2 regions of the Glutamicibacter sp. PAEs-4 genome follow, and region 2 is predicted to be linked to the other one. Evidence: predicted binding sites of a transcription regulator. Region 2 holds the regulator's gene; the other holds the start of a gene.
The links. Region 2 encodes HspR, which represses chaperone genes until heat shock. Its sites were predicted from a motif close to AAGTTGAGTCNNNNNGACTCAACTT; they were not measured.
Positions count from the first base shown of each region.

Region 1: the regulator HspR is predicted to act here: its motif matches at 3,988-4,012, upstream of ACR9WD_RS01760 (ATP-dependent Clp protease ATP-binding subunit).

Region 1 is NZ_CP195017.1:359,963-366,870, forward strand. Features, by position in the region: gene ACR9WD_RS01745 (GNAT family N-acetyltransferase) at 1-304, opposite strand, end outside; gene ACR9WD_RS01750 (hypothetical protein) at 314-901, opposite strand; gene ACR9WD_RS01755 (VOC family protein) at 906-1,262, opposite strand; gene ACR9WD_RS01760 (ATP-dependent Clp protease ATP-binding subunit) at 1,412-3,970, opposite strand; gene ACR9WD_RS01765 (response regulator) at 4,100-4,774, opposite strand; gene ACR9WD_RS01770 (sensor histidine kinase) at 5,087-6,271, shown strand; gene ACR9WD_RS01775 (malonic semialdehyde reductase) at 6,622-6,908, shown strand, end outside.
Region 2 is NZ_CP195017.1:2,613,360-2,620,267, reverse strand. Features, by position in the region: gene ACR9WD_RS12410 (PLD nuclease N-terminal domain-containing protein) at 1-33, opposite strand, end outside; gene dnaK (molecular chaperone DnaK) at 207-2,060, shown strand; gene ACR9WD_RS12400 (nucleotide exchange factor GrpE) at 2,074-2,655, shown strand; gene ACR9WD_RS12395 (DnaJ C-terminal domain-containing protein) at 2,741-3,712, shown strand; gene ACR9WD_RS12390 (heat shock protein transcriptional repressor HspR) at 3,826-4,254, shown strand; gene ACR9WD_RS12385 (GNAT family N-acetyltransferase) at 4,251-4,877, opposite strand; gene trmB (tRNA (guanosine(46)-N7)-methyltransferase TrmB) at 4,925-5,782, opposite strand; gene ACR9WD_RS12375 (YccF domain-containing protein) at 5,909-6,319, shown strand; gene ACR9WD_RS12370 (TerC family protein) at 6,389-6,908, opposite strand, start outside.

The DNA of each region.
Region 1 (6,908 bases), 1.2 Mb from region 2:
CCAGCTGGCGAACATGCTCATACTTCGCTTGAACGGCGGAGAACAAGGCGCGGCCTACGCCGGAGCGATGCGCAGACGGGCGCACCAAGATGTCCTGGACATAGCAGATGGTGGCGTTATCGGAGACCACACGCACAAGACCGACGAGCTGGTGTTCGTCATCGTAGGCATAGATCGCGCAGGCTGAATTCTTCAGGCCTTCGAAGAGCACCTCTGGCTGGTCTGTGTAAGCGCTCCAGCCGACCGAGTTGTAGAGCGAGAGCACTTCTTCTCCGGAAGGCACCTTGGTGGTAGAGAGTTCCATCGAGTCCTTTTACTGCTGAGGGGAAACCGGAACGATTTCGGCCTTGCTAAGCAACGGATGCTTGACCAGTTCTGCTTCCAAGGTATGGATAATGGCCTGGGCGGAGTTGCCGTTATAGACGAATACCGGGCCATCGTGACGGTAGTAGACATCCTCGTGCCAACCGATGCTGCCGTCGCCCAAGGCATGCTGCAGGGCCCTGACGGTTGGCTCCAGATGCGCATCCGATTCGTCTGAGAGCCTGGTTCTCAGCAAAACGTACTCGCTGTCGCCTACGTCGGTGCGCTGGTCGTCAATAATCAGCCATGATCCCCGCCCCAGCCCGCTCTCGGTGAGCGAAGAGAGCAGCTTGGCAAACACCTTCTTCGGATCGGAGGTGGTCACTTCGAGTTCAATGTCGCTGGAGATCGGTTCTTCGGCAGCGTCCAGCGTGGACTTGGCGTTGGTGATGGACCCGGAAGAATTGCATGCGGGCAGCAGCGTATCGATCAGGCCCGCCTCATGGTCTTTGCGCAGCCGTTCGGTCATTGGCTGGGCAAAATGGATGTGCACCCGGTGCGTTGAGGCTTCTGATGTTTTTCTGGCGAACAGCGACATGGCGTCAATCCTCGTGCGGGTCTGAAACGCAAAAGACGATGCCGTAGGGATCACGCAGTATGGTCCAGCCGAAAGAGGGATCGTCGGTGTGGTCCTCAACGCGGGTTGCGCCGGCGGCAACGAAACGGGCGACTTCCTGTTCACGGCTCGAGCCGGCTTCCAAATCCAGATGGACTCGGTTCTTGCCGGCGGTAATCTCATCGACTTTCTGGAATCCCAGCCGCGCGCTGAAGCCAGGGACGCTGATCATCGTGAATCCCGGGTACTGGCCCAGATATTGCCCGCCCAAGACCGCCCTCCACCAGGCAGACGCTGACCGTTCATCAAGGGCATCGAGGGTGATCATTCCAATATTCGCCATGCTGACAAAGGTACCGCCAGTCTCTCCGCTTAGCTAGAGGCCGCTTGCAATCCGCGGTTCGACGAGGCCAAATGCGGAAAAGCAAAAGGCGCTGGTTTGGCTGGGATTCCAGTCCCAGCCAAACCAGCGCCTCAACTCGCGACGCCGACTCAGCTATCGAAGTAGCTTGGCGCATGCTCGCTGTGGGCAGGTGGCGTCGGCAGGTCGACTTTCTTCTGCACCTTCAGCTTGTCCGCGACATAGTCCACCGACACAGTATCGCCAGCGGCAAGCGCATCGCTGATCAGCAGGTCCGCAATGGCATCTTGCACCTTGCGCTGCACCAGCCGGCGCAGCGGGCGGGCGCCGAACTCGGGATCGTAGCCTTCGCCAGCCAGCCACTGCACGGCAGCGTCGCTCACCTCCAGCTTCAGCTCCTGGTCTGCCAGCCGCGCCTCGGTCTCGGCGATGACCAGCTTGACGATCTGGCCGATTTCCGATGGCGAGAGCTTGGAGAACAGCAGCACCTCGTCCAGGCGGTTCAGGAACTCCGGACGCATGAACTCGCGCACCTTGCCCATGACCTTGGCGCGGATCTCGCCGGCTTCGCTGGCCGCATTCGCGGAAGTGAAGCCGAAGTTCCCGGCCTTGTTGGCCAGGTACTCGCCGCCGAGGTTGCTGGTCATGAGGATCAGCGTGTTGGAGAAATCGACGGTGCGGCCGGCCGAATCGGTCAACCGGCCGTCATCGAGCACCTGCAGCAGCACATTGAACACGTCCGGGTGGGCCTTCTCGATTTCATCGAGCAGGACGACCGAGTACGGGTTGCGGCGGATCTTCTCGGTGAGCTGGCCGGGCTCGTCGTGGCCGACGTAGCCCGGAGGCGCACCGATCAGGCGTGCCACAGTGTGCTTCTCCCCGTATTCGCTCATGTCGATGCGCACCAGCGAATCAGCCGAGCCGAACAGGTTTGCGGCCAGGGCCTTGGCCAGCTCGGTCTTGCCGACACCGGTTGGACCCAGGAACAGGAACGAGCCGATCGGGCGGCCAGCCGGGGACATTCCGGTGCGGTTGCGGCGAACGGCGCGAGCCACCGCGGCGACGGCATCGTGCTGGCCGATGACCGAAGCATGCAGCGCATCTTCCAGTGATGCCAGCCGTGCCTTGTCGTCGCCCGAGATGCGCGAGGTCGGAATGCCGGTGGAGCGGGAGATCACTTGCGAAATCTGCATTTCGTCCACCACGCGGGTCACTTCGGCATCGCCGGATTCCTCGGCGGCCTTGATCCGCGCGGTCATTTCCGCGATGTGGTCGCGCCATGCGCCAGCTTCCTCGAACCGCTCCTCGCCGATGGCGCGCGACTTCTCGCGTTCGGCATCCACCAATTCGGCGCGCAAGGACTGCACGTCTTCGGCATCTCCCGCGGCGATGGAGCGGCGGGCGCCGGCGATGTCGATCAGGTCGATGGCCTTGTCCGGAAGCTGCCGGTCGCTCAGGTAGCGGGCAGAGAGCGTGACCGCGGCCTTGAGCGCTTCGGGGGTGTACTGCACCTGGTGGTGCTCCTCGTAGGATTCGCGCAGCCCTTCCAAGATGGCCAACGCGGTTTCCTCCGATGGCTCGGCGACAGTGACCTTGCCGAAACGCCGTGCCAGCGCGCTGTCCTTCTCCACCTTGCGGAATTCATCCAGCGTGGTGGCGCCGATCATGTGCAGCTCGCCGCGCGCCAGGCGCGGCTTGAGGATATTCGCGGCATCCATGTTTCCGGACTCGCCGGAACCAGCACCGACCAGCAGGTGCATCTCATCGATGAACAGCAGCACCTGGCCTTCGGCGGCGGCTACCTCGTCGAGCAGGCCGGTCAGCCGCTGTTCGAAATCGCCGCGGTAGCGGGTGCCGGCGAGCATGCCCGGAAGGTCCACCGAGATCAGGGCCGCATTGCGCAGCTGCGCTGGAACCTCGTCGTCGATGATGGCGCGGGCTAGGCCCTCGGCAATGGCGGTCTTGCCCACGCCGGCCTCGCCGATCAGCACTGGGTTGTTCTTGGTGCGGCGGGCCAGGATCTCGATTACCTGGTCCAGCTCCTCTTTGCGGCCGATCACCGGATCGATCTGGCCGTCTGCTGCCAGCAAGGTCAGATCGGTTCCGTAGCGTTCCAGCATGGACACGTCGGACTCGGCATCGTTCTGGTTCTGGGCATCATTGCTGCCCCGCTGGGCCTGCTCCATGGCAGCTTGCTGCAGTGACTGGCCGGTGACACCGTGCTGGGCCAAGAGCTGGCTGACCGGCGATTCCGGGTTGAAGACGAAGGCCAGGAAAAGGTGATCCGGGTCGATGTAGGTCGAGCCGTAGTTGCGGGCAACCTGGTAGGCGTCAAAGAGGCTGCGCTGGGCTGCCGACGAGAGGCGGGACGGCTTCTCGCCCCGCTCTTGTGCCTTGGGCATGCGTGCGATGGCGTCGGCACTCAAAGCCTCGATGTCGATTCCCATGGCGGTCAGGTGCTCGCCAACTGGTTCGGTGCGCAGCAAAGCCATCAGCAGATGCAGCGAATCGATCTCGTCATGGCCGTGCTCTTGGGAAATCGCCGCCGCGGTGGCTACCGCTTCGTGGGTACGGGCAGAAAGCAGACGCGTGATGTCGATGGGGCGCGCAGCTTGAGCTCGCGACGAGAGGAACCGAGAGAGGAATTCCTCAAACGAGCCATCTGACGGTGCGCCGAAGAATGCTGGCAAGTGAGCCTCCTAATAGAAACTTGAGCGGTCTATGCTCATGTTCAACGCATACGGCGCGCAAATATTCCCGGACCAAGCGGGAGAGGTGCCAAAGAGGTTGAGTTCACACAAATGGCAGGCAGCCAGCGGCTAGTCCTTCGGGATTTCGATGAGTCCCATGCGGGCGGCGGCAACCAACGCCTGGACCCTGTCGCGAACATCCAGCTTAACGAAAATCTTGGCCATGTGGGTTTTAACCGTTGTCTCGGAAATAGCCAGAGTTCTTGAAATCTCGGTGTTGTTTAGCCCCCGGGCCAGCAGCTTTAGAATTTCGAATTCCCGATTGGTGATTCCCAGATCATAGGCAAGATCTTGAATGTCTTGGGAATTGTCGCGGTAAGCCTCGCGAACGGCAGAAACGAGATCGGAAGAAACCGACGGGGAAATGGCTGCCGTTCCTTGATGAACGGCATGAACCGCGCGGATAATTTCATCCGGCTCAGAATCCTTGACCAAGTATCCACTGGCCCCAGCGCTCAGAACAGGGACCAGATATTCATCGGAGGAAAAGGCGGTAATAGCAAGCACTGATGGGCTGTCTTCGACGGATTTGATGGCTTTAGTAGCACTAACTCCATCCATAATTGGCATCTGCAAATCCATGAGCACAACGTCTACTTGATGGTCCTTGCAATATTCGACGGCGGCCCGCCCATTTTCAACAGAATTAACCGTTACAATTCCGCTATCTATTGCTAGGATTGTGCCCAACGCATGACGAATAAGGGGTTCATCATCGACGATAAGAACCTTGATCTTTTCCACTTGATTCCTTTGATCGATGGTGAAGTCCCTGCGATGTCCTGCTCACCTGAAAGTATATAAGTAGACGTGATGGGGGTTTGTTATGAAAGGTCTTAAAATGCTGGCAATCGCCGCATTGGCACTGTCGCCTGTAGCAGTGGTTGCTGCTCCGGCCTCCGCTGCTCCGGCATCGGCCATTAACGGCGGTTCGGTTGCCACGCCTGCTGGTTGGGGCACGGATTTTGCTGATTGGTTCTGTCGGAACTACGGAGTGGCCTGCCCCTAAGGCATCGCCATTTGACTTGATTGACATCGCCGTGAATCATTCGGCATATGAATGAACGACTCAAAGGCACCCTGGCCAGGCTTTTCGCTGGCCGGGGTGTCATTGTCTGGGTAGGGATCGTGGTGCTGCTGGCCGTGTCCAGCAGCGAGGTCATCACCCTGCTGCAAGATGGCCTCGCAGATTCGACGGACCGTTCCGTTCGAGGCGCCCTGGTGGGCCTTGGGCTCTGCGTCATCCTCTTCCTAGGACTGCGCTGGACCGCTGCCTCTCTGGGCCTGTTCGTTGCCGTGGCATTCTTCTTCCTGGCTGATGGCGTGATGTTCTTCTGGGCCATCGTGTCCTTCATGGCGTTTTCCGCATTGGCGGCCACTGCTTCGGCGCGCAGTATCCGCGCCGCCTACTTGACCCTCTGCCTGGCGTGGGCCGTGCAATTCGCCTTCCAAGCGCATAACGACGCTGTGCTTCTGATCGCGATTGTGCCCTTGGCAGCCATGGCCTATGTCGTGACGCGAAGCATCTACTTGCTGCGAGAGAAGAATGCCGTTGTGCAACAGCAAATGCAAACTGTCGAAGAGCAGACTCGTCTTGCTGTCGACCGGGAGAGAAAGAACATCGCCCGGGACCTGCACGATATTGTCGCCCATGACATAACGGTTGTGGCCATGCAGTCGAAGGCCGCGAAATTCGCCAACGATGGGCAGAAGGCTCTTGAAGCGCTCGATATCATCGCCAAGCTGAGTACGGAAACCTTGCATGACTTGCGCCTGATGCTCAATGTCCTGAGGGCCGACGGAACCATGGCTGATCCTTTGTCCCGCAGCAATGACAAGCCGGCCGCTACAACTGTGTATGCGCTTCAGGGCGCCGAACTTTTTGTCCAGAGGCTAAAGGATGCAAATTTCAAGGTGAGCTCCACCACGGATGAGAAAATTTCCGAATTGCCCCGTTCTGCCCAGACTGCGATTTACCGCGTCATGCAAGAAGGTACAACGAATGTGATAAAGCACGGGGCTTTAGGTGGGGAGTGCACTTTCAGGCTCACGGTCGTCGGAGCTGAAGCTGTCCTGGAAATTACTAATCAGATAGAGAATTCTGGCAAGAAAGCGAGTGGCCTTCCGGAGGGCGGGACGGGGCTGATCGGCATGGGCGACAGAATGCGGGCATTCGGTGGAAAGTTTGCAACCGATGCCAAAAATGGTGTTTGGAGACTGCGCGCAAGTATCCCGTTCTGACTCCTGCCCTCCTACTAAAGTATGATTTCGGAATTTTGCAGGACACGATAAGTTAGACATGTATCGGTGAAGACCGATCACCGAGAAGGTACTCGGTGGTGTTTTGCGAGTGGCATCACTGAGGATCCAAGGGTGATTAAAAGGTACGTTGCATTGCGTAAACGGACTGATCTTTCATCGGCGCTGTGCCCCCATCGCACGCCGCTGTCTGTCAGTAATGCAACGTACCTTTTATAACTTAACTCCAGACCACAGTTCTGTGCTCTGACTCACATCTTAGCTTGGAATTGGCTTGAAGGACGTGGCGTTGTGCCTAGGGAGAGAACTTCCCGTCTTGAAAGCGAGTCCGCATGAGCGTCCAGGCAGAAACCAACCTTTACGAATCGATGGCTATCGGCCAGGCAGCCGCAGATCAGCTGTTCTTCGAAGCCCGCAGCGCCAATTCGTTCAGCGATGAACCGGTGACCGACGACGTGCTGGACGCAATCTATGAGGCCATGAAAATGGGGCCGACGATGATGAACAATCAGCCGTTGCGCATCACCTGGATCAAGAGTCCTGAAGCGCGTCAGGCAATAGCGAGCACCATGCCCGGAAGCAATGCCGCGAAGGCGCTTTCGGCACCTGCCTTGGCTGT
Region 2 (6,908 bases):
CGTGTCCTGTGTCTGAAAATTATTTTTCGGCATGGGAATCATTCTTGCACTTTGTTCGTTGAACAAGACAGAACGCAAAGTTGAGTGAGGTTGGCTCAAGTTAATTTGACAGTCGAAAGCGGCTGAGTAAACTTGAGTCCAGAACGCTCAATCAGGATAAAAATCCTCAGCGTTAGTACTTTCAACCAAGGCAAAGGAGAGCCATTATGTCGCGTGCCGTAGGTATCGACCTAGGAACCACCAACTCCGTAGTTTCCGTGCTCGAAGGTGGTGAGCCAACCGTTATCGCAAACGCGGAAGGCAACCGTACTACCCCGTCGATCGTTGCTTTCTCGAAGAGCGGCGAAGTCCTGGTTGGCGACATCGCCAAGCGCCAGGCAGTGAACAACATCGACCGCACCATCTCATCGGTCAAGCGCCACATGGGTACCGACTGGAGCATCGAGGTCGACGAGAAGAAGTACACCGCACAGGAAATCTCGGCTCGTACCCTGATGAAGCTGAAGAACGACGCTGAGTCGTACTTGGGCGAAAAGGTCACCGACGCTGTGATCACCGTTCCTGCATACTTCAACGACGCAGAGCGCCAGGCCACCAAGGAAGCCGGCGAGATTGCCGGCCTGAACGTCCTGCGCATCGTCAACGAGCCAACCGCTGCCGCACTGGCCTACGGCCTGGAAAAGGGCAACGAGGACGAGCTCATCCTGGTCTTCGACCTCGGTGGCGGCACCTTCGACGTGTCCCTGCTGGAAGTCGGCAAGGACGACGACGGCTTCTCCACCATCCAGGTCCGCGCAACTGCAGGCGACAACCGCCTGGGCGGCGACGACTGGGACCAGCGCGTTGTCGACTGGCTGCTGGCCCAGGCCAAGGCCAAGGGTGCAGACCTGTCCAAGGACAAGATCGCCCTGCAGCGCCTGAAGGAAGCTGCTGAGCAGGCCAAGAAGGAACTGTCCTCGGCTACCAGCACCAACATCTCGCTGCAGTACCTCTCGGTCACCCCAGAGGGCCCAGTGCACCTGGACGAGCACCTCTCGCGTGCCAAGTTCCAGGACCTGACCAAGGACCTGCTGGAGCGCACCCGCAAGCCATTCAATGACGTCATCGCAGAAGCAGGCGTCAAAGTTTCGGACATCGCCCACGTGATCCTGGTTGGCGGTTCCACCCGTATGCCAGCAGTTGCCGAACTGGTCAAGGACCTGGCCGGCAAGGAAGCCAACAAGGGCGTGAACCCTGACGAGGTTGTCGCCGTGGGCGCAGCCCTGCAAGCCGGCGTGCTGAAGGGCGAGCGCAAGGACGTTCTGCTCATCGACGTCACCCCACTGTCCCTGGGCATCGAGACCAAGGGCGGCGTGATGACCAAGCTGATCGAGCGCAACACCGCCATCCCGACCAAGCGTTCGGAAACCTTCACCACCGCTGAAGACAACCAGCCTTCGGTTTCCATCCAGGTCTTCCAGGGCGAGCGCGAGTTCACCCGTGACAACAAGGCTCTGGGTACCTTCGAGCTGACCGGTATCGCACCGGCTCCTCGCGGCATCCCACAGGTCGAGGTCACCTTCGACATCGACGCCAACGGTATCGTGCACGTATCCGCTAAGGACAAGGGCACCGGCACCGAGCAGTCGATGACCATCACTGGTGGCTCCTCGCTGTCCAAGGAAGACATCGAGCGCATGGTTCAGGAAGCTGAAGCACACGCCGAAGAGGACAAGGCACGCCGCGAAGCTGCTGAGACCCGCAACGCTGCCGAGCAGGCAGCCTACTCGGTGGACAAGCTGATCAAGGACAACGAAGACAAGCTGCCAGAAGAGGTCAAGACTGAGGTTCAGGCCGACGTTGACGCACTGAAGGCTGCTCTTGAGAAGCAGGACAACGACGACGAGGTCAAGGACGCGTTCGAGAAGCTGCAGGCTTCGCAGACCAAGCTGGGCGAGGCAATCTACGCCAACGCCCAGGCTGAGGGAGCTGCTACTGGCGAAGGCGAGCAGGCACCTAACGCTGATGAAGACATCGTCGACGCCGAGGTCATCGACGAAGACGAAGCCGACAAGAAGTAGGGAGTTTAGGAATATGTCCGAGGCAAAGGACCAGAACGAGAACTCCGGCCAGGAGCCGGAGAACCAGCCCGAGGCCGCTGACCAGCAGCCAACTGCTGACGCCCTGGGTCAGGCCGAGGCGATCCTGAACGAAGCTGCTGCTGGCGCTGAAGCCGATGCGGAGCAGCCGGAAGATGCCGGTGCGGTGGAAACCGAACTGCGCAACGACCTGCTGCGCCTGCAGGCTGAATACGTCAACTACCGCAAGCGTGTGGAACGTGACCGGGCAGTGGCGCGTGAAAACGCCGTCCAGTCCGTGCTCAACACTCTGCTTCCGGTGCTTGACGACATCGATGCGGCACGAGCCCACGGCGACCTCGCCGACGGCCCGTTCGCGTCGATCGCCAACAAGCTGGATGGCATTCTGGCTCAGCATGGCCTGGAACGCATCAACGAGGCCGGCGTGGAATTCGACCCGAACATCCACGAAGCCCTGCTTCGCCAGGCTGTTCCGGAGATTCCAGCCGACCACGTGGGACAGGTGCTGCGCACCGGTTACCGCAAGGGAACCAACATCCTGCGCGCAGCCCAGGTGCTGGTAGCCACCGGCGAATAGCCACGAATAGCACAATCGATACTGCCCACTGCCGAGTCCTCGTCAGTGGGCAGTGTCGAATTGGCACTGAAAGGATGGGGCCCTGATGGCAAGTCAGGACTGGATCGAAAAAGACTTCTACGCCATTCTGGGCGTCTCCAAGGACGCCAGCGAGGCGGACATCAAGAAGGCGTACCGCAAGCTTGCACGCAAGTACCACCCGGATACCAACCAGGGGGACGCGGCCGCTGAAAAGAAATTCAAGGACATCTCCGAAGCCAACTCGGTGCTTTCGGATAAGGAAGAACGCGAGCAGTACGACGCGATCCGCGCCATGGGCGGCGGAGCGCGGTTCTCTGCGGGTGGCGGACCGGGTGGCCCAGGCGGGCAGGCCGGCTTCGAGGACATCTTCTCCAACCTCTTCGGAGGTGGCGGAGGCGGCGCTCGCGGTCGTGGCGGACAGCCGGACTTCTCCGACCTGTTCGGAGGCGGCGGCGGTTTTGGCGGCGGCTTCGGCCAAAGCGCACCGCCGCGCAAGGGTGCTGACCGCACGGCCAGCACCACGATCTCCTTCTCCGGATCGATCAAGGGAACCACCATTGGCCTGCGCGAACAGAACGGCGAGGTCATCGACGTGCGCATCCCGGCGGGAATCAAGGACGGGCAGTCGGTGCGCGTGCGTGGCAAGGGCCAGCCAGGAGCTGCCGGCAACGGCGACCTGCTGGTCAAGGTCAAGGTCAGCGAGCACCCGTTCTTCAAGCGCGAAGAGAACAACATCCGCATCCACGTGCCGGTGACCTTCGATGAAGCGGTGCTTGGAGCAAAGATCCACGTACCGACCCTGGACGGGGAATCCGTTGCGGTGAAGGTGCCTGCCGGATCCAACTCCGGACGCACCTTGCGCTTGAAGGGCCGCGGAGTGAAGACCTCCAAGGCCACCGGCGATCTGCTGATCGTCCTGGATGTCGCGATTCCGCAGAACCTCTCGGATGCAGCAAGGAAGGCCGTGGAGGACTTCGCTGCAGCCACGGAGGGCGAGGACCCGCGAGCGGACTTGGCAGCCCACGCCAAGCTCTGAACCCAATAACCTGTTTTCCCTGTCCTGGCATCGAACTGGCAGGGCGGGGAAGATAGACTCAAAGGCAAAAGGGCCAGTATCGTCGGCCCTTGCAGAAAGGTGGTAGAAGCAACGTGAACGGGGAGTACCTGCGACCTGTCTTCGTCATTTCCGTCGCCGCCCAGCTTGCAGACATGCATCCGCAGACGCTGCGCCAATACGACCGCATCGGCTTGGTTTCGCCCAGCCGGCAAAGCGGAAAGCAGCGCCGCTACTCGCAACGCGACGTCTCGCTGCTGCGCCAGGTGCAGTCATTGAGCAAGGAAGGCGTCTCGCTGGAAGGCATCAAGCGCATCCTGGATCTGCAAGATCAAGTCGCGTATCTGCAAACCGAAGTCAATGGGCTTCGCCAAGAACTGTCCGCCGTTCGCCAGGGCCAATCGCGCATCTTCGCCGCGGGCACCGCTGGAGGCGACATCGTTTCGCTGTCCCGGGGCATGCGTCCGGAACGACGTGAACCGACCGTGTCGCTCTTCCCTGTACGCCGCGCCATCGGCCGCTAGATCCGTCCGTGCCTCGCCAGGCGCGCTTCCAACTGGGTGCGCACGGCAGGCCACTCGTGCGGGAGGATCGAGAAGACTACGGTGTCTCGAAGCGTGCCGGTCTTCGGATCATATTTGTGATTGCGCAGCACGCCATCCTGTTTGGCGCCAAGCCGTGCAATTGCTGCGCGTGACGCAGTGTTGTGCCAGTGCGTGCAGAAAGCCACTGAATAGCAATCCAACTCCTCGAAAGCGCGGCGCAGCAGCATGAACTTGGCCGCCGGATTGATCCCGGTGCCTTGGGCGGGCACGGCCAAGAATGTCGAGCCGATTTCCACGCGATGGTTGGCCACGTCGATATTCAGGTAGCTCGTAGCCCCCACCGCTTGGCCGGTGGACAGGTCGATGATGGCGAACGGAGCCATCGCTCCAGTTTCCTGCAACGCCAGACGGCGCTCGATATCCGCCTGCATGGATTCGGCCGATGGGGTGGTGGCAAACCATGCTTCATCCAGCTGGCCGTTGGCGGCGAGCTGGATCAGCTCCGGGGCATGGTCCAATGACAGTTGTTCCAGCCTCACCCCGGCATATTCCATGCTCGGGGCTTGGGAGTAGAACTGGTTCTGAGCAGAAAAGGAGGCCATGAAATCCATCCTAGGGATTCCATGGCCTCCTTGATGCATTTCGGCCGCTAGCCGATGCGCGTGTACGCCAAATCGAAGACCAGGCGTCCAGCCTTCAGCGCCTTGCCCTCGAAGCTGGTGAGGATTCGTCGCTCGAAACGCGGTGCCCAGCCGCCCTGGACGTCAATGAAGTCAGGCTCGGGGTCAATGCCTTCCATGCCATCGCGGCGCACCTTGGTCAAGTTGCTCTCCTCGCCGGAGAGGTTTCCGGGATGCTGGTTCTCGAAATCAGGGTGGGCTTCGAGGACCTCGCGCATCTGCTCCGCATAGTTCGACCAGTCGGTGGCCAAGCGCAGGGTGCCCCCTGGCTTGAGCACGCGGGAGACCTTGTCCAGGAATGAGGCCTTGATCAGGCGGCGCTTGTGGTGCCTCGGCTTGTGCCACGGATCGGAGAAGAAGATCCAGATCTCGTCCGCGCTGTTCTCATCAAGCATGACGTCCAGCACCTCAGGGGCATTGGCCTGCACGGCGCGGACGTTGGTGATGCCGAAGGATTCGACCTTCAGCATCAACTGGGCCAGGCCTGGACGGTAGACCTCAACGGCGAGGTAGTTGCGCTCGGGATCGTCCTTGGCGGCGTTGGCGATGCATTCGCCCAGGCCGGTGCCGATCTCCACGATCAGCGGTGCCGTGCGGTCGAAGGCCTCGGCGGGATCGAGCTGGAAGTCGTCAGCAACCGAGGTGTCGGCAATCTTGCGGGGCGGCTCGATGACATACTGCTCGGCATTGCGCTCCCAGGCGCTGGCCCGGCGGCCCTGCAGGCGGTTGCCGCGACGCACGAAGGACACCGGCTCGGCACGGAAAAGGTCTGGGTTCCTGGGGGCAGAGCCATGGGGTGGACGCTGCTGCTCGCTCGATTCGCTCATGATGATTAATCCTAGCCGAGCAACCTGCATCGATGCGTGCCGAACGGTGGGGGATTGGACACCCCTAGGGGGAATTCGGGGTGATCCCCGATGGAGCATGAGAGGTAAAAGAAGGAGAATGTAGCCATGACTGATTTAGTGCGGGGTATTCTCAACATTATCTGGCTGCTGTTCGGCGGCCTGTGGCTGGCCCTGGGTTACGTGCTGGCAGGCATCATCTGCTGCGTGCTGATCGTGACCATTCCCTTCGGCATCGCCTCGTTCCGCATTGCCGGCTATGCGCTGTGGCCCTTCGGCCGCACCGTAGTCGACAACGGACCGGTCGGTGCGTTCTCCACCCTGGGCAACATCATCTGGATCATTTTTGCCGGCATCTGGATTGCCATCGGGCACGTGGTGACCGCGATCCCGATGTTCGTATCGATTATCGGCATCCCGCTGGGCATCGCCAACCTGAAGATGATCCCGGTGTCCCTGATGCCCTTGGGCAAGGTCATCGTGCCTTCGGACAATTACATCGGCAACGTTCGCCGCTAGGCAGCACCAAGACGGCAATGGCTGCCAACTCCAATGAGTTGGCAGCCATTGCTCTAAGCCTGAATCGGATCAGCTCTTCAGGTACTCATCGTGCTGGCGGTGCGCCTCGGCGACCTCGACGCGGATCTTGTCCACGTCCTTGGCCTTGTCGCGGTATTTCTTCTCCATGGTCTTCACATACGCTTCTTCTTCCACCAGGGCGCGGTAGATGCGTTCGCGTTCGTTTGGATCCGAGGTGTAGCTCAGGTCGTTGTAGCTGCTCGCATGGCGGCGCAGGTTGCCAATGGCGGTTTGTGCCTTGCCAGCCTTGCTGAACAGCGAAGCGAGAATGGTCAGCACGAGGACGCCGATGATCACGCTCAGCGACAGCCCGGTGCTGATTTCGATGACCATCACGTGCTCGCCGTCATTGATGAATGGCAGGTTGTTCTCGTGCAGCGCGTGCAGGATCAGCTTCACGCCGATGAACGCCAGGATCGCTGCCAAGCCATAGGACAGGTAGATCAAGCGGTCCAGCAATCCATCAAGCAGGAAGTAGAGCTGGCGCAGGCCCATGAGCGAGAACGCGGTAGCGGTGAACACGATGTAG